DNA from 3 places in the Pseudarthrobacter sp. HLT1-3 genome. Region 3 is predicted to be linked to each of the others. Evidence: predicted binding sites of a transcription regulator. Region 3 holds the regulator's gene; each other region holds the start of a gene.
The links. Region 3 encodes LexA, which represses DNA repair genes until DNA is damaged. Its sites were predicted from a motif close to TCGAACANNTGTTCGA; they were not measured.
Positions count from the first base shown of each region.

Region 1: AC50X9_RS19200 (DUF6504 family protein) is a predicted target of LexA. The motif match lies at 3,007-3,022, and genes of this name have one in related genera.
Region 2: AC50X9_RS07670 (LexA family protein) is a predicted target of LexA. The motif match lies at 5,897-5,912, and genes of this name have one in related genera.

Region 1 is NZ_JBWZCJ010000030.1:15,280-22,816, forward strand. It holds gene AC50X9_RS19195 (DNA polymerase III subunit alpha) at 1-2,642, opposite strand, end outside; gene AC50X9_RS19200 (DUF6504 family protein) at 2,639-2,971, opposite strand; gene AC50X9_RS19205 (hypothetical protein) at 3,104-3,490, shown strand; gene AC50X9_RS19210 (chorismate mutase) at 3,500-3,826, opposite strand; gene AC50X9_RS19215 (VOC family protein) at 3,841-4,263, shown strand; partial or broken gene AC50X9_RS19220 (alpha/beta hydrolase) at 4,458-5,113, shown strand; gene AC50X9_RS19225 (sensor histidine kinase) at 5,291-6,550, shown strand; gene AC50X9_RS19230 (response regulator) at 6,547-7,203, shown strand; gene AC50X9_RS19235 (hypothetical protein) at 7,288-7,537, shown strand, end outside.
Region 2 is NZ_JBWZCJ010000006.1:164,983-172,519, forward strand. It holds gene AC50X9_RS07625 (ATP-binding cassette domain-containing protein) at 1-1,060, opposite strand, end outside; gene AC50X9_RS07630 (ABC transporter permease) at 1,053-1,712, opposite strand; gene AC50X9_RS07635 (L-threonylcarbamoyladenylate synthase) at 2,068-2,688, shown strand; gene AC50X9_RS07640 (hypothetical protein) at 2,703-2,984, opposite strand; gene AC50X9_RS07645 (hypothetical protein) at 3,173-3,535, shown strand; gene AC50X9_RS07650 (dihydrofolate reductase family protein) at 3,487-3,681, shown strand; gene AC50X9_RS07655 (hypothetical protein) at 3,975-4,175, opposite strand; gene AC50X9_RS07660 (DUF2703 domain-containing protein) at 4,662-5,072, opposite strand; gene AC50X9_RS07665 (hypothetical protein) at 5,510-5,806, shown strand; gene AC50X9_RS07670 (LexA family protein) at 5,926-6,357, shown strand; gene AC50X9_RS07675 (Y-family DNA polymerase) at 6,350-7,537, shown strand, end outside.
Region 3 is NZ_JBWZCJ010000017.1:56,224-63,760, reverse strand. It holds gene AC50X9_RS14915 (MFS transporter) at 1-181, opposite strand, end outside; gene AC50X9_RS14910 (SseB family protein) at 243-1,142, opposite strand; gene priA (bifunctional 1-(5-phosphoribosyl)-5-((5-phosphoribosylamino)methylideneamino)imidazole-4-carboxamide isomerase/phosphoribosylanthranilate isomerase PriA) at 1,155-1,901, opposite strand; gene AC50X9_RS14900 (hypothetical protein) at 1,979-2,137, opposite strand; gene hisH (imidazole glycerol phosphate synthase subunit HisH) at 2,138-2,863, opposite strand; gene hisB (imidazoleglycerol-phosphate dehydratase HisB) at 2,860-3,486, opposite strand; gene AC50X9_RS14885 (histidinol-phosphate transaminase) at 3,552-4,670, opposite strand; gene AC50X9_RS14880 (LysM peptidoglycan-binding domain-containing protein) at 4,727-5,068, opposite strand; gene lexA (transcriptional repressor LexA) at 5,565-6,314, shown strand; gene AC50X9_RS14870 (ATP-dependent DNA helicase) at 6,397-7,537, opposite strand, start outside.

The sequences.
Region 1 (7,537 bases), on a different contig from region 3:
ACGCGTTCCACCCGGTACTCGGCCCGGCTCCGGTTGATGTCCAGGGGCAGGATCGGGATCCCCAGCCGCCGGGCCTCGGACACCAGGAGCCGCTTGGGGTACATGCCCGGATCGTGTTCCCACAGCCCGGCGAGGAAGGCCTCCGGGTGGTGGGTCTTCAGCCAGGCCGACTGGTAGGTGGGCACGGCGAAGGCGGCGCCGTGGGCCTTGCAGAACCCGAAGCTGCCGAAGGCCTTGAGGGTCCCCCAGACCTTGTCCACCACTGCGGGGCTGTATCCCCTGGCCCGGGCCTCCTTCCGGAAGAACTCCTCCACCTTCCCTTCCAGCAGGTCGTTGCCGAGGGCGCGGCGGAATTCGTCGGCCCGCGCCAGCCCGCATCCGGTCATCACGTCGAACGTTTTCAGGATCTGCTCATGGAACACGGTGACGCCGTGCGTCTCCTGGAGGACGGGTTTGAGGTCGGGGTGCGGATAGACCTCGGGGGCGAAGCCGTGCCGGTGTTCCAGGAAGGGCCGGACCATATCCGATTTCATCGGCCCGGGCCGGAAGAGGGAGATGTCGATGATGAGGTCGTTGAACTCCCGGGGTGCAAGTTTGCCGATCAGCTCCCGCTGCCCGGGTGATTCGATCTGGAAGCAGCCCAGGGTGTGGGTGCTGCGGATCAGCTCATAGGTGGGCTCGTCGTCGAGCGGCACGGCGTTGAGGTCGATCCGGCCGTCCTCGGCGATGTAGTCCGGGCCGGTCCCGCCGGGTCCCACCGGGTGGGCCCCGGCGGCCATGACCTCGGCTTTGGAGGGATGCAGGCGGATCACTTCGCGGACGGCGAAGGCCATGGCGCTTTGCATTCGGACGCCGAGGACATCGAGTTTGAGCATGCCCATCGGGTCCATGTCGTGTTTGTCGAACTGGCTCATCGGCAGGCCCAGGCCGCTGGGCTGCACGGGGGTGCGGTCCAGCAGGGTGGCGTCGCCCAGGATCACCCCGCAGGGGTGCATGGAGATGTGGCGCGGCAGCCGGTCCAGCCGTTCGGTGAGGTCCACCAGCAGGTCCAGCTGCTGGTTTTCGCTGAAGTCCCGCTGCCCCACCCGTCCGGCGAATTCCTTCAGTTCGGGCTTCTCTTCGAGGGCTTCGCGGAAGTTCCGGGCCGAGAACCGCCACAACTGCTTGGCGATGTCCCCGATTTCGCCTTCCTCCATGCCCAGCGCCAGGCCGGCGTCGCGCACGGCACCGCGGGCGCGGTATCCGTTTTGCATGCTCATCAGCGTGACGCGCTCGGAGCCGAAGCGTTCGAAGATCTTCCGGTACACGTTGTGCCGTTCGGCGCTTTCGACGTCGATGTCGATGTCCGGCAACGTGGCGCGGTCCCGGGAGAGGAAGCGCTCGAAGATCAGGTCGTGCTGCAGCGGGTTCACCTGGCTGACGTCGATCAGGAAGTTGACCAGGCTGGAGGCCCCCGAACCGCGGGCCGCCGCCCGGACGCCCATGTCCAGGATCATCCGGGATACCTCGGCCACGGTGAGGAAGTACGCGGCGAAGCCCAGGCTGTCGATGATCCGCAGCTCGTGTTCCAGCCGCGAGCGCAGCTCCTCGGCGGGTTTGCCGGTGATCCCCGGGAACCTCCTGCTGATGCCCGCTTCGCAGCGCTGGGTGAGCTCCACGAGGGGGTCCCCGGCGATTCCGATCACCGAGGCTTCCGGGACCACGGGCTGCTTCCATCCCATGTCCGTCACGGGGTCCATCCGGCAACGGTCCGCGAGCGCCTCGGTCTGGGCCAGCAGGCTCTTGAGGTCTGCTGCGCCGTACCCGGCGGCGTGCATTATCTCCTTGCCCAGCTGCTGCATCTGCGCCGCGGATTTCAGCCAGGCCTGCCCGTTGGGCTGGAGCAGCGGCGCGGCCGAGAGTTCGGGCAGCGATTTGAGCGTGCGGGCGGAATCCAGCACGTCCGCGGTGGCCGCTCCGTCCTCGGCGACATACCGCACGGCGTTGCTCAGCACCGCGGGGACCCCGTGTTCTGCGGCGAGCTTGAGCATCCGCACCGCGTGGGCGGTGCTGAGCGGTTCGCCGGGCGGGCTGAGCTGGCTGACCACCTCGGCGGCGAGCGTGCCGGGCGGCATGGCATCGATCCAGCGTTTGAACAGGGTGCGGGGGCGCAGGTACCTTCTGCCCCCCATGGCACGTCCGACGTCGGAGTCCGGGCCGATCAGCACGGTGAGCACCGGCTTGAGGGTTTCCGGATGCAGGGTCCGGGAAGCCAGCTCGGCCCGGGTCACGGCGGCGGGCACCGCTCCCCCGGCTTTACCCGTGGTGCGGGCATGCGCATCGGAGATCAGCCGGCACAGCGCCCGGTACCCGGCGCCGTTGTTGTGACCGTGGGCCAGCACGACAACGCGTCCCCCGAGCTGGGTGCGGAGGTCGCCGTCGTCGTCGTCGTCGAAAACCGCAAGGTCAACGCCGACGATTGGGTCCAGTCCTGCCGCCATGCAGGCCTTCAGGTGCTTAATGGTCCCGTAGAGTCCGTCGCGGTCCGTGCAGGCGAGCGCCGTCGCCCCGTCCGCTGCTGAGGCGGCCGCCAGGTCATCCGGCCAGGAGACCCCGTAGTGGGCACTGAAGGCGGTGGAGACGTGGAGATGGGTGAAGCTCATGCTGATTCGGGTTTCCGGTGGGGAAGCAGGGCGTCATGGATCCGCAGCAGCCGCCAGCGTCCGCTGCCGGCATGCCGGGTGAGGTCAAGGGTGAGGGTTTCTGCGTCGGGGGCATCTGCCCGGCGCACCTGGACCCGCCAGATCTCATGGTCCACGAGTCCCGGTCCGCTTCCCAGGGGTGCGCGCTGTTCTTCCGCCCACCATTGGCGCCGCTCGTACCAGCGGTCCGGTTCGGCGCAGACGGTGTAGTGACGGCCCGCCCAGTCAAGGCTCAGGGGCTGGCCGGAGGGTGCGCAGACGACGTCCACTGACTCGCTGAACATGCCCATTGCGCCTCCCGGACCTCACCACCTGAAGTAAACGTTCGAATATATCTTCGAACAACTCCAGTCTACGACGGGGCCGGGGCAAAACCTAGATCGGGGGTGGACGGACGCAGACACAGGTAGCAGGATTGAGCCATGAGCTCCCATAACGCACTTCTCAAGCACGTAAGCATCGCCGCCGCGGACACGTCCCTGGTGGCGAAGTTCGATATAGACGGAAATATCCCCGGCCAGGGCGCCTATGTGGTCGGGCTCTTGGCCTCAACCCCGGATTATTCCCACCAGCGACGGATGGGAATCGAGTTCATGAACGGGGAGGCCGTGTCCTTCTACTGCTTCAGCCACGATGGCACGGAGGAGAACTTTGATCTCAAGGGCGTGGAGCACTCCGGCAACACCATCACCGGGCACTTTCCAATCAGCACCATCATGGGCCTGGCCAAGGGACACCTCATGACGGCGTTCAGCGACTGCGACGGCCGCGACTACCAGGCGAACGTGCCGGTCAAGGAAGCGCTCTAGGCCCCGGCCCTAGGAGCTGGCTTTGTAGACTCCCAGTTCGAGCGTGATGAACGCGTCGATCATCGCCCGGTAGGTCTTCTCGACGAGATCAACGTCGATATCCTTCTGCTCGGCCGTGGCGCGGACGTGTTCGATGACCCGCTCCACGCGACCGGGGGCCCGCACCTCGGCACTGTCCGCCTTCAAGGTTCCGGCGATCCGGATCAGGCGCTCGCGGCGGCCGATCAGCGACACGATCTGCTCATCCACCTCGTCAACGGCCACCCGCACGGCGGCGAGCTGGTCCCGGTCGGCCTTGGCAGCTTTTTCGTCTTGGTGATTTGTGGACATGTCCATGACAGTATCGAAAGATGCAGCCACGAGTCGATTTAATTTCGCTGGGAGTCCGAAGCGTTGACGCTTCCCGGAGTTTCTACGTGGATGGCCTGGGCTGGCCCGTCCACCGGGAAGTCCGCGGCGAAGTCCTGTTCATCCAGGCCAATCACGGCCTCCTCCTTACACTCTGGGACGCCGGGCAGATGCAGGCCGAAGCCGCCACCGATCCGCCTGCCGGCAGTCCGAGCATCACGCTGAGCCACAACCTGCGCAGCGCCGCGGAAGTCGACCGGGTGATGGCGGAAGCCAAGACGGCCGGAGCGGCCATCATCGCTGCACCGAAGACCCAGTCCTGGGGCGGCTACACCGGGTACTTCGCCGACCCTGACGGCTACCGCTGGGAGGTCGCCTTCAATCCCAGCTGGGCGGTCGACGGCGGCGGGAACGTGACGCTCTGAGAGCTCACCGGGATCCGGCCGTCGTGAAAGAGATCCTTGCCGATGACGGGCTGGCGACGTGGATCTCGGGCATCCGGTCACAACCGGCAGAGACTCCACCTTTGGACGTGGCGAAGCTGCGCGCCGCATGCGTGCGGCCGGCAGGGCCGAACCTGCCAATCGTGGTGGACGTTTCGGTGCCTGGCGACAGCCCGGTGGAAGCGCGTCTCTACCGCCCCAGCGCGCACCCGCTGCCTCTCATCCTCTACGTCCATGGCGGGGCCTTCATTTTTGGGGACCTCGATTCCCATGACCGGACGTGCCGCCGCCTGGCAGCGGAAGCCAACGCCGCCGTACTGTCGGCCCATTACCGGCGAGCGCCTGAGCATCCTGCGCCGGCGACAGCGCCGGCGGCCTGATCGCCCTGCTGGCGGCCCAGCGGCTGGTCGCGGAGGGCGTTGACCTCAGCGGGCTCCTGCTGGTCTGTCCCATTGCCGACCTCAGGCTGTCGCAGCCAAGCGTGCAGCAGAACGGGACAGGATGGGGACTCGATACAGAGGCCTTGGCGTGGTCGTTGCAGCAGTGGGTTCCCGACATGCGCGCTGAACAACTCGAGATGTGGAGCCCGCTGCATGCCAGGTTCAGCGGCCTGCCAACCACTCTCATAGCAACGGCGGAACACGATCCGCTTCGTGATGAGGGTGAGGCCTTGGCCCAAAGGCTGATAACTGCCGGGACCAAGGTCCACCACGTTAGTCATCCGGGACTGGTCCACGGCTTCCTCAGCCTCGATACCGTGTCGCCAGCAGCGTTCAAAGCCGGGAACTATCTCCTGCGGCAGTTTGGATCCGTCATTCGCGACGGGCAGTAGAGACCCCCGCCGCAGCGAATTATTACCGGCGAACTGCTTTCCCCATCGTGCCTGGGCGTCTTCGTGGCTGGCCCTTCATTCATGCGGCTCATCCATGCGGCGGAACTTCTTCATCCTCCGGGTTGAACTCATTCGAAATGGCCCGAAAAGCTATGTGAGCCCGCCTATGGTGAAGGCATGTTCAAGACCACCACGTTTCTGCGGCTCCTCGCGGCACCGGCAACGGCCATGCTGCTCCTGGGGACACTCTTTGTCCTGGAGCAGCGCCATTTCGACCAGAACAGCGCTCTGCTGCTGGTGCTCCTCACGGGCATCGCCGTGGCCGAGATCCTGCCTGCGGCCGCCCTCGGGCTTGTTTTCCTCGCCTTGGTCCTGCAGAGCGTCAAGGTCTTCCCCCTGGTCCTGCTCTCGGGCGCGCTGAGCTACGCTGCTGTTCCCGTGGTCATCTTTTTCGCCGTGGTCGGCTGGAAGGCCCGGAACCGGTGGGTTCCTCCCGTTGCTGCTGTCGTAATTGCCGGCGTCACCGCCGTCAACTGGTTCACGGACCAGACCTGGATCAATTTCCTTTTCGGCAACCAGCTCTATGGCCGGGGAATATTGCGGTCCCTCACCTACGCTTTTCTGATCTTCGGGGCGTTCGCCGCCCTGAACCTCGCCGCCTGGGCCGTCGCCCTGGCGGTAAACAACGTCTCGCGGAGCCGGCGGGCGCAGCTCGCGGCGGAAGCCCGGCTCCGGGAAACGGCGACCGAACTTGCTGTGGAACAGGAACGCAACAGAATTGCCAGGGAGCTGCATGATGTCCTGGCCCATTCATTGACGGTCATCGTCGCGCAGGCCGACGGAATACGCTTCATCCACCGCGCAGAACCGGAATCCGTCGAGGAAGCGTCCAGGGTCATCGCCGAGTCGGCGCGAACCGCGCTGGTCGAAACGCGCCGGCTGATCGAGGGATTTTCCACTGAGATTACCGACCAGCCGGCCCAAAGAGTCGAGGACTTGGTGATTCTTGCCGAACGACTGGGCTCCAGCGGTATGCCCGTAGTGGTGGAAACGGCGGGACAGCCCTGGGACCTGACCCCGATGCAGCACCTGACGGTTTACCGGCTGGCGCAGGAGAGCCTGACAAATGCCTTCAAGCACGGAAACCGGAGCCAGGGCGCGCACCTGCGGCTGATGTGGACAGCAACGTCCCTGGAGCTCCGTGTCAGCTCGTCGCTCACCAGCCCGGCAGCGACGCCGACGACGGCCCCGTCGGGCCGTGGAATAGCAGGAATGAAAGCCCGCGCCGCCGCCGCGGGCGGCTGGGTCGAAACGATCCAGGGCGAAGGAAACTTCGAAGTGCTGGCGTTCCTCCCCTCGGCAGGTCCATACCATCCTGCAGCAGCAGCAGGACCGAAAGAACCCGGCCTCCGCGTCCTGGAAGGAGCGAAGGCATGACCGCCGCACCCATCCGGATTGCCCTGGCCGACGACCAGCCCCTGTTTAGTGCCGGACTCAAGATGATCCTGCGCAGTCAGCCGGATATGGATCTGGTCGGCGAAGCAGTCAACGGCGGGGATGCCGTCGACCTTGTCCGGGAGACACGACCCGATGTGCTCCTGATGGACATTCGGATGCCCGTCATGGATGGGATCACAGCCACGAGGACCATCCTGGAATCGCCCGGCGGGGCCGCCACCAAGGTCATTGTGCTGACCACCATCCAGCATGACGAAGCCGTCGTCCGGGCCATCCAGGTAGGCGCCGCGGGCTTCCTGACCAAGGACACCACTCCCGACTTCCTGCTGGCAGCCATCCGAACCGTGCACTCGGGACACTCGGTCATCGCCCCTGCCATCACCAATGAACTGCTGCGCGACTACACCACTCCGTCGACAGGGAACGACGCCGTGCTGGCAGACCTGTCGGGTCGGGAACGCGACGTTTTTCTGCTGGCCGCCAAAGGACTGGGAAACGCCGAGATCGCAGCCTCCCTGGTTCTGAGCGAGGCGACCGTGAAGTCCCACGTGGGCAGCATCCTGGCGAAACTCAAGCTGAAGAACCGGATCCAGCTCGTCGCTTTCGCCTACGAAAACAACGTACTCAACTAGCCCCAACAACACCGTTCACCCATCGAGGCCTTCGCACAGGGAAGGTCGGCCACCGCATTGGCCAAATCAAGCCAGGGAGCCACCATGAAGAAGAAGTACCTGGGCGCTGCCGTCCTGGTCCTCGGCACCGGAGCCGCCCTCGCCGCGGCCGCCATTCCAGCCGCGCCGAGCACCGCGTCCCCGGAGCCCATCTCGGGGATCATCCGCGAGGCGGAGTCCTACGCCACAGCCGATCCGATCGCCGAAAAGGGAATGCAGGAAGCCGTCCGGCTCTGCATGGCCAAGGCCGGCTTCGACTACACGCCGCCCAATCCGGACTTGACCCTGGACCTCA
Region 2 (7,537 bases), on a different contig from region 3:
TGTCCAGCGCGTCGTTGAGCGTCGCCCGGCTGCCCACCACGGGCAGCTTCGGATCGAGTGCCGGGCTAATCGTTTGCAGGCGGCTCAGCTGGCGGCGCGACAGCCACTGAAGCGGCCGCTGGCGGGCATCCACGACGACGGCGTGTCCGTGGCCGGCGGTTTGGATGCGCTCCAGGACGTCGGCCGCGGCCTCACCGGGCCGGGCCGTGATCGCCTCGGCGAGCGGTGCATCGCCGACCCGGGTCAACGTCAGCTGTTTGAGCCCCGCGCCCGAGCCGATGAAGTTCTCGACGAATTCGTTGGCCGGGTCCCCGAGGATCCGCTCCGGTGTGTCGTACTGGACCAGCCGGGCGCCCTCGTCAAAGATTGCAATCCAGTCACCCAGTTTGACCGCCTCGTCGAAGTCGTGCGTCACGCAGACAATCGTTTTCTGCAGGTCGGCCTGGATCTGCAGCAATTCGTCCTGCAGCCGCTGCCGGGTGATCGGATCCACCGCGCCAAACGGTTCGTCCATGAGGAGCACGGGCGGGTCGGCCGCGAGCGCGCGGGCCACTCCGACGCGTTGCTGCTGACCGCCGGACAGCTCTTTCGGGAACCGGTTCCGGTAGACACCCGGGTCCAGCGAAACGAGCTCGAGCAACTCATCGACGCGGGCGGCGATGCGTTCCTTGTCCCACCCCAGCATCTTCGGGACGATGCCGATGTTTGCCGCCACGCTCATGTGCGGGAAAAGGCCGCCGGCCTGGATGACGTAGCCGATTTTCCGGCGGAGCTGGTCGCCGTCCTTCTTTGTGACGTCCTCACCGTTGAGAACGATCCTTCCCTCGGTGGGCTCGATGAGCCGGTTGATCATTTTCAGCGTCGTGGTTTTGCCGCAGCCCGACGGGCCAACGAACATCACCATTTTTCCCGCCGGAATTTCCAGGGTCAGGCCGTCCACAGCGGGCTTGGCCTGGCCGGGGTAGCGCTTGGTGACCTTGTCGAGCAGGATGCTGGCCCCGGTGATTCCTTCGGCGTGCCGCAGCTGTTCGGGAGTGGATGTGGGGGCAGATTCAGACACGGATACCTCGCGGGGTTGTCAGCCGGCCGAGGCCGACGAGAAGGAGATCAAGGATGACGGCAAGAATGACGACGCCGACGACGCCGGTCACCACCGATTCGAACGAATTGGCGCCACCCAGCCGGGAGAGTCCGGAGAAGATGAAGCCGCCCAGGCCTGGGCCCAGGGCATAGGCGGTGATGGCTGCCACTCCCATCACCATCTGGGCGGACACGCGCACACCGGCGAGGATGATCGGCCAGGCCATCGGGAGTTCCACACGCAGCAGCGTGCGGAGGCGGCTCATGCCGATCCCCCGGGCGGCCTCGACGACGGCCGGGCTGATGCCGGACAGGGCGACGACGGCGTTGCGGAGGATAGGGAGCGTGGCATAAAAGGCCACCACAATGACAGCCGGAATGACACCGAATCCGAAGGGAGCGACCAGCAACCCGATCAGCGCGAAGGACGGGATGGTCAGTCCAACCGCGGAGACCGAGTTCGCGACCGAAACCATCTTCTTATTCCGGTACACCAGAACAGCGAGGGCCACAGCAAGGACGGTAGCTAGTACCAAACACTGAGCAACGAGACTGAAGTGCTGCCAGCCGGCGAACAGGATCTGGTTGAGCCGGCCGGAAATGAAATCCACCACAAATAAGCTCTCTTTCATTGTTTGCAGGTCAATTCCGGGTGGACGGTAACAGACCTGCAATATGCGCCGGCCGTTTATCGGCGAAATGCCTCGTGGACGCTCTAATGTGCGCTCGGGAATCCACTATTTCCCGTGCCGTACTGGCGCCGGCCGTAATGACGGATACCGTTTCAAATATCGTGGCGTCGCTGCCGCCAAGGGGCCCCGGAGGAAAATCAATGGAACCCGTCGCCGGGCTGCCGCGGACGAGGGCCATAGCCATTTTAGCTCCTCAGCCTTCCGGGGAACCACAAAGCCTGCCGAATTGGCGCCATTCGGGTGGCATCGTCGGGCCCTTGGGGGCCCGCACCGCCGTCGGGCGTAAGCTCTTGCCATGGCGAGATATTTCGATGTTCACCCCGAAAACCCCCAGGCGCGCTCGATCAGCCAGGCGGTGGAAATCCTCCGTTCCGGCGGGTTGATCGCCTACCCCACGGATTCCTGCTACGCACTGGGTGCGCAACTGGGGAACAAGGAGGCGCTGGACCGGATCCGGACCATCCGCCAGCTGGATTCCAAGCACCACTTCACCCTGGTCTGCAAGGACTTCGCCCAGTTGGGCCAGTTTGTGCAGATTGATAACGATGTGTTCCGCAGCATCAAGGCAGTCACGCCGGGCAGTTACACGTTTATCCTGCCGGCGACCAAGGAAGTCCCGAAGCGGCTGCTGCACCCGAAGAAGAAGACCGTGGGTGTGCGCATTCCGGACAACGCGGTGGTCCAGGCGTTGCTGGCCGAACTGGGCGAGCCGCTGCTCTCCAGCACTCTGTTGCTGCCGGATGAGGAGGAACCGCTGACCCAGGGCTGGGAAATCAAGGAACGGCTCGAGCACGTGGTGGACGCTGTGATCGACTCCGGCGACTGCGGCGCGGAGCCGACCACAGTGATCGACTACTCCAGCGGCGTGGCGGAAGTTGTCCGCCGCGGCATGGGCGACCCTTCCCGGTTCGAATAGGCCCGTCCGGGACGCTAGGCGGTCTCGGCTGGCCGGAGGTCGTTCGACGCCCGGTTCCGCAACCAGCGGCGCGAGAGATCCACCACGGCAAGCAGTCCCGCCAGCGGCGTGAGCACGGCGGCGGCGTAGACGAAAAGCAACCAGGTCAGAGTAGTGAGCAGCGACTGGTGGTTGCTCAAGAGGGACAGCCCGCCGAAGAATCCGAGGCCCCAGAACAGGATCACGCCGGCCAACACCGCCGCAGCCGGAAAGTACTCGTTCTTGATAGTGCTTTTCACAAAATTCCAGGTTTTCATGGACCCTCCTCATGCCTGGCGGTGGGGAAAGTCCGCCGGAGTCATGTCAATTATGCGGCCCGACGCGGCCGGGTATTTGACGAAAACGCACTACGTGATGAAGCTAACTTCACTGCCGCGAGTGTCGGCCGTCTGGGAGACACTTGTTAAGCCGGACGCGGACCGGCGAGTGGTGGCACGATGGGCGCATGAGCCGAGTCACGTGCGACCTGACCATCTCCCTCGACGGATTCGCCGCCGGTCCGAACCAAACCCAAGCGGACCCCCTGGGCAAGGGCGGAGAGCTCCCGGGCCGATGGATGTTCGAAGAACCCGAGTCCAACGCGGCCGCGCTCGAAGGCATCCTCGCGGCCGGCGCCTACATCATGGGACGGAACATGTTCGCCGGCCCCGGGCCCGGCCCGTGGGATGAGGAATGGCGGCACCACGTTCAATTTCGTGACCGACGGGATCGAATCAGCGCGCCCAGGCACGGAAGGCCGCGGGCAGCAAGGACGTCGCCATTGCCGGCGGAGCGCAGACGGTCCGCCAGTATCTCTCGGCGGGGCTGATCGACGAGCTGCGGCTCCACACTGCGCCTATCCTCCTGGGAGCGGGCGAGCGGCTGCTGGACAGCGTCGCGGACCTCAAACTTGAACCGACGGAAGTAAGTGGTACCCGCCTCGTCACCCACGTGCGCTACCAGGTGATCCGCTGAAAGAGGGCCTGCGGGCCAAGTTTGGTGGGGTCTCACCGAGCCTGAGGCGTTGCCCCAGTGGCTGGGGAAATTGACGTCCGGGGAATTGGACGGATAGGCCTCGCTCTCTTAGCTGCGGCGATTTGTTGCAATGACGCGCCCGGCACGCCTAGTGTTCGGATCATGTCCGCGCCCGGGGGACCCGCTCGTTATCGAAGACGCACGACGCCGAAATTGCTGTCCTTATCCTGCCTCGTCGTCGCAGTAACCGCGGCCTGCGGGACGGCTCCGCCACTTAGTACGTCTGCCACCAATCAAGCGGTGACCATGCCGCCCGCCGCCTCGGCCGCACCGTCGACGAGTGCCGGGCTGTCGCCTGGCATGACGCTCGCGCCGGTGCCCCCGGTTCCGCCAGCCCCCGTCGGCCAGGGTTCAGATGAGTGCTTGACGCAGCGCGCAAAGGACGCTGCGGCCAACGGGATGCTGGAGTGCCAGTACTTCACATCAGGGTCCATGCTGCCGGCCTCTGTGCCCCGTGGTCCGGGATTGAGCTCCGGCGACTACGCCATTAGATTCGGCATCGTTGGCGGCCGCCCCTTGATGACAGTGCGGATCCCGTGTGCGTCATACGCTGTCAGGGTCAGCATTGTCGGCGAAACGATCACGCCGGATCCGGGGACGCTGGAAAGGGTTCTGGGCACGTGCAACTTCCCGTGGGACCAGGAACAGGCGCGGATGGAACGGTACCTTCAGGCTCCGCTTCAGATCGCGCGGCGGGAGAGTGGAATCGTGTTGCACAACCCGGGGTGGGGAGTCACCCTCTTCCGCACCCCTTATGAGGCCGCCTGATGATGCAGTCCCGTTTCTGCGCCCATCAGCACTTCCGTGGCCAAGCAGCAGGCCGGGGGCCGCGTTCCAGACCCGTTTGAGAACAGGCAGAGGGGACCGCCGGTGACAGCGAAGGCGTCAGGGCCTTTGACGCTTGGACCGTTCGCAACTGGTCAGGCCGACGGATCCGCCGTCGCACCGAGCAGCTCCGATGCCGCAACAAGTGCCGCCTGAAGGATCAGCTCCTCGGGAATCGCCTCGAACGTCGTACCGCGGACCTCGACGGTACGGCAGTCGGCATCACCGCACACGGCACAACAGGGGCTGCTTCCCACCGTCGCGCCGAGCCAGTCCTCCATTGGCCTGCCGGCGATCCAGATGCGGTTGGACTCCGGCGGGCTCGCTTGAAACGTCGCCTTTTCAACCTCCGCGACCTCGAGCTGCGGTGATGTGTTCAGCGGAACGAGCACTTCCTTGAGCTTCGCTACCGCATGCTCGACCTCGCGCTGGGTGGCCGCGCAGCGCGCGCACCTCTGACCCTCCGAGTCCACGAGCCGCTGCCAGTGGATGGGAAGCGATTTCATGACCCAATTGTCACAGTTGACCGACACCCGGACAAATGCCCAGAGGGTGTCTCATGGCGGCCTCGGGTGCCCACGAAGAGCCCGTCGGTTGCCGGCTCCTCGGATTTTCGGGTATCGGTAACTTGCGGAGTAGCTTTTGAACAAACAGCTCTCTCCGAAAGTGACAGGGTCGTGGGGCCGCCCTTCTGGCTGCGCGCTTGGAACGGCACTTCTCGGTCGGTCAAAGCCCCAAACGCCTTATCCCAGCCGTCGAGGTCGACGGACCCCAGATCGTGGTTGGATGGACGGCATGGGGACGTGTTGGAGTGGCGGTGCCGGGCGATGAAGCAGTTGCGGCTGGGTGGCCGGGACGTGCCCCTCGCGATCACTATCAGTGTGCTGTGCTGGCTCCTCCCGGCGCGTGGACGGGGCTGGGCTCTCTGATCCCATCCCTCTTCATGTCGGCTGAGATCAGAGACTCCGGCTGGTTCGGGACCGGCACACTGGCCGTCCTGGCCACCTACACGGTAATCGTCATGGGCGTGCCGATCCTGATGCTGTACCGCTCGCGGATAGCCCGGGCTGCCCTAACAGTAGTGGCCGCCTGCTTCACAGTTTCCGTCATCTCATCTCCGGCACTGTCGCCCCTCGGGGCGTACATTCCCATCATGGCCGGGGCGGTATTGATGTGGTTCCCGCAGTCAAATTGGTACCTGCAGAAGCCAGTCCTCCACGGAAACGGTGCCGTGCTCTAGGCGTCTGTTGAAACTGAGACACCGCGCGCGTCCTGGGTGCAACCTGCTGGAGAGTACCGGTTGTCAGTGCCCGGAGCTACACTGAATCTGTCGAACATATATTCGAATAAAGGTGTGTGGTGGGCGTAATCATCGGGCCCCGCGTGATAGACGCGGGCACTTCTCTGCTGTCGGTTCTGATCTCGCCGGTGCCGGTCGCCGCAGGCTACCCCTCCCCGGCCCAGGACTACTTTGACGGGCGCATCGACCTCAACGAACACCTCATCAAGGACATCACGAGCACCTATGTCGTCAGGGTGTCCGGCGACTCCATGGAGGGCGCCGGGATCAGCGACGGCGACGAGCTGATCGTCAACCGGGCCCTCGAGCCCCGCGACGGCTCCGTGGTGGTGGCAGTCCTGGACGGCGAACTCACGGTCAAGCGGCTGCGCCTGACGGCATCGGGCGTTGTGCTGCAGGCTGACAATCCCCGCTACCCGGACATCAGGGTCCCCGCCCTGTCGGATCTGGTCATCTGGGGCGTCGCGACCCGCTGCCTGCACCATGTCTAGGTCCAAGGCCCTGTCTCACCGGGGCACCGTCGCCCTCGTTGACGTGAACTGCTTCTACGCCAACGCCGAACGCGCCTTCGACCCCTCCCTGGAAGGCCGTCCGCTGGTGGTGCTCTCCAACAACGACGGCTGCGCGGTCACCCGCTCCCCCGAGGCAAGGGCACTCGGAATCGCTCTCGGCGAGCCCTGGTTCAAGCTCGCACCCCGGGCGAAGGAATGGGGGCTCGTCGCCCGCTCCAGCAACTACGAGCTGTATGGGGACATCAGCGCCCGGGTGATGGAACTCCTCGGCCGCTACTCGGCGTGGCTGGAGGTCTACAGCATCGACGAAGCCTTCCTCGGGGTCAGCGGCACCCCGGCGGAGCTGCGGCAACTGGGCCACACCATGAAGACGGCCGTGAAGCGGAACGTCGGCGTCCCCGTCTGCGTTGGCATCGCAGAGACCAAGACGCTGGCGAAACTGGCCAACAAGTGGGCGAAACACAATCCCTCGTTCGACGGCGTCTGCCACTGGGATGCCGTTCCGGCCAGCCAGCGGGAGAAGCTCATGGCCGGACTGTCCGTGGTTGAACTCTGGGGTGTCGCGGCGCGGCTGACCAAGCGGCTGAACGGGCAGGGAATTCATTCCATCCTGGACCTCGCGCGGGCCGACCCGGTCAGGATCAGGGACCGCTTCTCGGTGGTGCTGATGCGGACCGTCCTGGAACTCCAGGGAACCCCGTGCATACCCCTCGAAGAGGAACGGATAGGCCGCGACCAGCTGATCTTCAGCCGCTCCTTCGCCACCCCGATCACCAGCGGCGCAGGGCTTCGCCAGGTGCTCGGCGTCTACGCCCAGCAGGCCAGTGCCCGCCTGGCCAGGCACGGGCTGCAGGCGAAGGTGCTGACGGCGTTCGCTGCCACGTCGTACTTCAACCCGCAGGCCAGCTCATATCCGTCGGTGTGCGTTACGTTGCCGATGCCTACCGCTGACCCGGTCCTGCTGGCGAGGGCGGCGTACGCCCTGCTCCCCCGGATCGACGACGGCGTCAAGTACGTCCGCGCCGGGATCATGGTCACCGACCTGCGCCCGACCGGCAACCAGGCACCATTGGCGATCTTCGAGAATCCGCACGAGGAACGGGGCATCGGCTCGCTGCTGGAGGATGTCAGCCGGAGGTACGGCCGGGGTTCGATCGGT
Region 3 (7,537 bases):
CAATGGTCATCACGGCGGCAGCGGCGCCCGCGGCCGCGTAGCCCTGGCCGAGCGTCAGCACAATGTGCAGGGTCAGCAGGACCCCCGCCGCGGAGTGCGGTATGCGGGCAACCATGCCAATCAGCAGGAGCCGCCTGATCGGCCGAACGGCCAGCAGTTCCCGGTACAGCGCGAAGTTCACGGACTACATCCCTCTGGTACTTACCGGCGGCAGCACCTGGATCTCCCCCGCGGGCCGTCAGCTACTGTGCTGCGCGCTGCAATTTGACCTCGATCGAGTCAACCCGCTCAGCAAGTACTTCATTCCTTGCCCAGGCATCGTTGAGGCCGGACACGATGGACTGGACACCGGCGGCGTCGAGCCCGTCTTCAAGATAGAGCACTACCCGGACTTCCGGGCCGGCACCTCCGCCCGGCAGCCGCGTTCCATCGGCTGTCAGCGAGGCGACTCCACCGCCTGGATGAATTTCAACACGGCGGACCGCGGGAAAGCCAGCGGCGGCCCCGCCGAGGCTCCCGGCGAGCTCGGGATCAGCATACGACGGCGTCCAGTCCCGCTGCTGCGCCAGGGCCCACACCGCCGGGCGTCGCACAACAAAGGTCACCGGGGAGCCCGGGTCGAGCACGAGCAGTTCCGCGCCCTCGGCGACGGCGGAGAGTGCCGCGCGGGCAGCGTAAACAGCCACCGGGCGGGCCGCCGGGTGCCAGGCCTCGAGCGAGGCGGCTGAAGTGAACACGGGCATCGCTGTCCGGCCGTCCGGTGCCTTGAGCGTCACCAGGGCCATGTCAGCCTGTTTGTCGGCCCGCAGCCCGCCGGCGCCTTCGGCTTCCTCGGCGAGCGTGGCGAGGATCGGCACAAAAACCCGGGCCGTGGCCAGCGCGGCCACCACCTCAGCCTCGTCGCCGTCGCCGGACGCGAGGGCAGCCAGTGCGGCGAGGTAGCCGGCGTCGGCAGCGCCGTCGTCGTCCTCGAAGTTGTGGATCGTGGCGTCGTCGCCGGTGAGGCTGCGCCCGGCCCAGGGCTGTCCCGCCGAGTCGGTTGCTCCCCCGGCGCCGGCGAGGGCAGCGGCGATATGGCCGGGCAGCGGGCGCGGCGGGGCGGAGGTGTCGGCGGCGCTGTTGCCGGCTGGCTGGGGTTCCATGCTGTGGACCGGCTAGCGGCGGCCGGCGACGTCGAGGGCCTCGGGCAGGGTGAAGTTGCCGTTGTAGAGGGCCTTGCCGACGATGGCGCCCTCGACGCCGAGCGGCACGAGGGAGCGCAGGACCTTGAGGTCGTCGAGGCTGGAGATCCCGCCGGAGGCGACGACTGGCTTGCCGGTCTTCTCCACCATCTGGCGCAGCAGTTCCACGTTGGGTCCCTGGAGCGTGCCGTCCTTGGTGACGTCCGTGACGACGTAGCGGGAGCAGCCGGCCTCTTCGAGGCGTGCGAGAACGTCCCAAAGGTCCCCGCCTTCCTTGGTCCAGCCGCGGCCGGCGAGGGTCGTGCCGCGGACGTCCAGGCCGACGGCGATTTTGTCGCCGAACCGCTCGATCACACGGGCGGTCCATTCCGGGTTCTCCAGGGCTGCCGTGCCCAGGTTCACGCGGGCAACGCCCAGGTCGAGGGCCTTCTCGAGCGACTCGTCGTCACGCAGGCCGCCGGAGAGCTCCACCTTGATATCGAGCCGGCCGACGACTTCGCGGAGCAGGTCGGCGTTGGAGCCCCGGCCGAAGGCGGCGTCGAGGTCCACGAGGTGGACCCATTCGGCCCCCTGCTGCTGCCAGTTGAGCGCGGCTTCCAGGGGAGTGCCGTAGCTCGTCTCACTGCCGGCCTCGCCCTGGACGAGGCGGACAGCCTGGCCGTTGACGACGTCGACGGCGGGCAGCAGCTCCAGCACGGGCAGCGGGGTTTCGGTGGTCATCGTGGATCCTCAGCTCTTAGGGACGGCTCTTCGGGGATGGCAGGGGCGGCGGCGGTGCAGTGCGGCGGTGCAGTGCGTCAGGCGGCGGGCAGCGTCAGGAGGTACGCAGCGAGCAGCGCCATGCCGGCCAGGACGTAGAACACAACCTGGATCCAGCGCGGGCTTTTCTGCTGGCGGAAGGACAGCCCGCCGCCGACCAGCAGGCCGGCCAGGCCCATCAGCACTATGGACCACATTTAGGCGGTCCCGGTTCGGCTGCGCAGGCCCTCGACCCAGTTGCGCAGCAGCCGCGCACCGGCGTCGCCGGACTTCTCGGGGTGGAACTGTGTGGCGCACAACGGGCCGTTTTCCACGGCCGCGATGAACGGGGCGCCGTGATCCGACCAGGTGACAAGCGGCGCCGTCATCCGCGGCTGGATCACGTCGAAGTCCCACTTTTGGACACCGTAGGAGTGGACGAAGTAGAAGCGCTCGTCCTCGACACCGGCGAAGAGGCTGGAGCCCTCCGGAACGGACACCGTGTTCCAGCCCATGTGCGGTACGACGTCGGCCGGGAGGAGTTCCACCTTGCCGGGCCACTCCCCCATCCCTTCGGATTCAGTGCCGTGCTCGACGCCGGCTTCGAACAGAACCTGCAGTCCGACGCAAATGGCCAGGACGGGACGGCCGCCGGCAACGCGGCGGCCGATCATACGGATCGCGTCGACGGCTTTGAGTTCACGCATCACGGTCTCGAAGGCACCGACCCCGGGGACTACGAGGCCATCGGCGTTAAGCACATCCTCCGGCTTGGAGCTAAGGATCACCTCGGCGCCGGCGCGTTCGAGGGCGCGGACGGCGGACCGGATGTTGCCGGAGCCGTAGTCCAGGACTGTGACGGTGGGCTTGCCCTCGGGCGACGCCGGCTTCCGGCCGGCGTCGGGGTCGATGATCGCGCCGTCCTTCAGGACCTTGCCGGTCACAGCGCACCCTTGGTCGACGGAATGCCCTTGACGCGGGGGTCCGGTTCGACCGCGGCCCGCAGGGCGCGCGCGAACGCCTTGAACTGGGCCTCGACGATGTGGTGCGGATCCCGGCCGGCGGTCACGTTCATGTGCAGGCAGATCCCGGCGTGCAGCGTGATCGCCTCGAAGACGTGGCGGGTCAGCGAACCGGTGAAGTGTCCGCCGATCAGGTGGTACTCCTGGCCGGCAGGCTCGCCGCCGTGCACAAGGTACGGGCGGCCGGAGACGTCGACGACGGCGTGCGCGAGGGCCTCGTCCAGCGGAACCGTGGCTTCGCCGAACCGCCGGATACCGGCCTTGTTCCCGAGCGCGGTCCGCAGGACCTCGCCCAAGGTGATGGCAACGTCCTCAACCGTGTGGTGGACGTCAATGTGCGTATCGCCGGTGGCCTTGACCGTCATGTCGATCAGGGAGTGCTTGCTCAGCGCGGTCAGCATGTGGTCATAGAAGGGCACCGAGGTGCTGATGTCCGAGACCCCGGTGCCGTCCAGGTTGATCTCAACCAGCACCGATGATTCGCTGGTGGTCCGTTCCATGCGTGCGGTCCGGCCCTCGGCAGCGGTTGATCCGGTGTTGCTCATGTGCGTGTCCTTTGGATGACGGCGGTGCCCGCCGTGCAGGCAGGGTGGATGTCCTGGGGTTAAGTCTAGGCGGGCTGTACGGCGCGGCCGGCCAGGATCCGCTCGAGGGCTTCGAGGAAGGCTGTGGTTTCCGTCTCAGTCCCGGCGGTGACGCGCAGGTGCCCCGGAATGCCGACATCCCGGATCAGCACGCCGGCGTCGAGCAGGCCCTGCCAGACCTCGTGCGGATTGTCCAGACCGCCGAAGAAGACGTAGTTGGAGTCGGAAGCCGCCGGCTTGAGGCCCATCCGCTGGAGTTCGGCGACGATCCTGTCGCGCTGGCGTTTGATGTCCTCGACGTCGGCCATCAGCGCGACCCGGTGGTGCAGGGCGGCCAGGGCTGTCGCCTGGGTGATGGCGGAGAGGTGGTACGGGAGCCGGACCAGGCGCAGGGCGTCGGTCACTTCGGGCGCTGCGGCCATGTAGCCCACCCGGGCGCCGGCGAGGGCGAAGGCCTTGCTCATGGTGCGCGAGACGATAAGGCGTTCCCGGCCGGGCAGGAGGGAAAGGGCGCTGGGCGTGCCGTCGTGGGCGAACTCGTGGTAGGCCTCGTCGACGATCACGATCGTCTGGCTGGCTTCGCCGGCCTCGTAGACAGCCTCCACGACGTCCAGGCCAAGCCCGGTGCCGGTGGGGTTGTTCGGGGAGCAAAGGAAAACGATGTTCGGCCCGGCCTCGCGGACCTGGCGGGCGGCAGACGCGGCGCTCAGCCCGTAGTCCGCGGTGCGGGTCCCGGCGAGGTACCCGGTGTCCGTGCCCGCCGCGAGCAGCGGGTACATCGAGTATGTGGGTGGGAAGCCCATGACGGTGCGGCCCGGTCCGCCGAATGCCTGGAGGATCTGCTGGAGAACTTCATTGGAGCCGTTCGCGGCCCAGATGTTGTCCGCGCCCAGTCCGTGCCCGAGGTATTCGGCCAGGGCCGTGCGGAGTTCCGTGAACTCCCGGTCGGGATAGCGGTTCAGGCCGACTGCGGCAATCGTGACTGCTTCGGTAATGGCGGCACGGACGTCGGCCGGAACACCATGGGTGTTCTCATTCACGTTGAGCAAAATGGGGACGTCCAGCTGCGGGGCGCCATACGGCGTCAAGCCCCGCAGATTCGTCCGGAGGGGAAGTCGGTTCAGGCGCTCTAACTGGTCAGTCACTTCACTAGTTTAAGTGAGATCGCTGCAGGCGCTGAAACTGTGACGGATTCCCGGGGCTAGTTGGACGGAATGAAGAGCGCCTGGCCCGGCACGACCCGGGCAGCGTCCAGGTTGTTCAGCTGGACGATATCCGCGACGACATCGCGCGGATCCCGCTCCGGCGCGACGGCCTCTGCGATGGCCCAAAGTGACTCGCCGGGCTGAACCGTCACGGACACGGTTGGCGTCAGGGAGAGATCGGCGGCTGACTCCGCGGCCTTGGCCGGGGCGTTGAGGAAGCCGCTGAGGGACAGGATGAGCGCGGCCAGCAGGATCAGCGGCACTCCAATGAAGACAATGCGTCCCCGCCGGGTCAGACGCAGCGGCGCCTGCTTGGCCCGCGCGCCGCGGCCGGCCAAGCTGGGCCGGCCGTCGGAGCCCTGAGCGCCGGCGAAGGGGCGCTGGGCCAGGGAACGCTGCTGGTGATCCGATACACCGCCGTCGGGTCGGCCGTAGTTGCCGAACGCGTCGCGGCCGAAAGTGTCGTGAAATGCGCTTGATGCTGACATGAACTGAGCCCTCCTGGACCATACTGTGCCGCCCGGCGTACTCCACATACGCGCCGCCAACCGGCCTAACCTTCGAACAAAGAACCGAACGTTGTGCTGAGTCCGACTGGTGTTCAAATAGAACACATATTCGAACATCACCTGCTCTGTTTTAGCACTTATTGACGAACATTGTCGAGACTCGCTAGAACAAATGTTTGAAAAAGCCGTGTGGCTGGCCTACGTTTGAGTCAAAGAACAACCACTTCTGCAGTTGATCAGCAGGGTCTGACATTTCATCTCAGGCCGGAAGTTCCCGGCAACCGCAGCCACGGCGGCCGGGCGGAACGGAAAGGCGTTGGCGAACATGGCAGCACAAGCCACAGGCGGCAGGGCCACCCAGCGGAGCCCGCAGGCAGCCCGGCCACCCAAGAGCCTCACCGTCCGGCAGAAGAAGATCCTGGAGACCATCCAGCGCTCGGTAACGGACAATGGCTACCCGCCGTCCATGCGCGAGATCGGCGACACGGTCGGTCTCGCCAGCCTTTCCAGCGTCACCCACCAGCTCTCGCAGCTGGAGAAGCTCGGTTACCTGCGCCGGGACCCGAAGCGTCCCCGCGCCATGGAAGTGCTGATGCCGCTGACCCTCGATGAGGGCACGTCCAAGGTTTCCGGGATCGAGAAGTCCAGCGGGCTGCGCACTGTCGGCGGCTTGTCGGTTTCCGAGCTGGCCAGTGCCACCGACACGGCCATGGTGCCGCTGGTGGGCCGCATCGCCGCCGGCGGTCCGATCCTGGCCGACCAGGTGGTCGAGGACGTTATGCCGCTGCCGCGCCAGCTCGTGGGCCACGGCGAGCTCTTTATGCTCAAGGTCGCGGGTGATTCGATGATCGATGCCGCCATCTGTGACGGCGACTGGGTGGTGGTCCGCCGGCAGGGCGACGCCCTCAACGGTGACATTGTGGCTGCCCTGCTGGACGACGAGGCAACCGTCAAGACGTTCCGCCAGCGCGACGGCCACACCTGGCTGCTGCCGCAGAACACCCAGTACGAGCCCATCCTCGGCGATCACGCCGTCATCATGGGCAAGGTCGTCTCGGTACTGCGCTCCCTCTAGCCAGCACGGACCTGCGCGTCCGTAGCCGGAACTGGGCCCCGCCGGCATCGGACGGGGCCCTTCGCGTTGGTCCCGGCCGTGGCTAGGCGGCCGGCTGCCCTGATTCCTTGGCAAGCCGCTCCAGCGCCGCGACCGCAACTGCCGGGTCGGTGGTCGGCCAGAACGGCGGCAGTGCGGCGCGGAGGAAACCCCCGTAGCGTTCGGTGGAAAGCCGCGAGTCCAGCACCGCCACCACTCCCCGGTCCGTCGTCGTGCGGATCAGGCGGCCGGCGCCCTGCGCCAGGCGGATGGCGGCGTGGGTCGCGGAAACGCTCATAAAGCCGTTGCCGCCGGCCTGGGCCACCGCGCGGGACCGCGCGGTCATGAGGGGATCGTCGGGCCGCGGGAAGGGAATCCGGTCGATCACCACGAGGCGGCAGGAGTCCCCGGGCACGTCGACACCCTGCCACAGGGACATGGTGCCGAACAGGCAGGTGTCCGGTTCGTCGGCGAACTGCTTCACGAGCGCCGTCATGGTCGAATCCCCCTGGCAGAGGATGCTCATGTCCAGCCGGGGCCGCATGGCCTCGGCGGCTTCCTCGGCCGCGCGCCGGGAGGAGAACAGGCACAGGGCTCCCCCGCCGGAGGCCCGGATCAGCTTCTCAAGCTCGTCGAGGGCTTCCGGGGACGCACCGCGGCCGGGCTTGGGCAGGTGCTTGGCAACATACAGGATGCCCTGTTTCGGGTATTCGAAGGGCGAGCCGACGTCGACGCCCGTCCAGCTGGGTGCACCCGGCCCGACCAGGCCAAGGCCGCCCGCGGCCGGTTCGAAAGCGGACCCGATCGCCAGGGTTGCCGAGGTCAGGATGACGGTGTGGTCCGCGAACAGTCCCTCGCGGAGCCGGCCGGCGACGCTGAGCGGGGCGATGTTGATCAGGGCCGGCGCCGTCTCGTCGGGCTGGGCGTAGCCCTGCTGCGGGTCAAACGTGCTCGTGCGGGAAAACCAGACCACCTCGCGGTTCTCGCGGGCGGCGAGCAGCCGTTCGCAGAGTTCCAGGATCACCATGAGGCGGGAGCGGGCGAGCTGGCGGCCGCCGTCGGCAGTATTGGCGCTGTCCCCCTTGGAGTCCGAGAGCGCGGCGCGGCAGGCGTCCCGCAACTGGTCCACGCAGTCCAGTTGTTCGGTGTTGAGGCCGTTGGGCATGAGTCCGCTGGGGACCCCCTCAACGGCAAGTTCGAGGTGG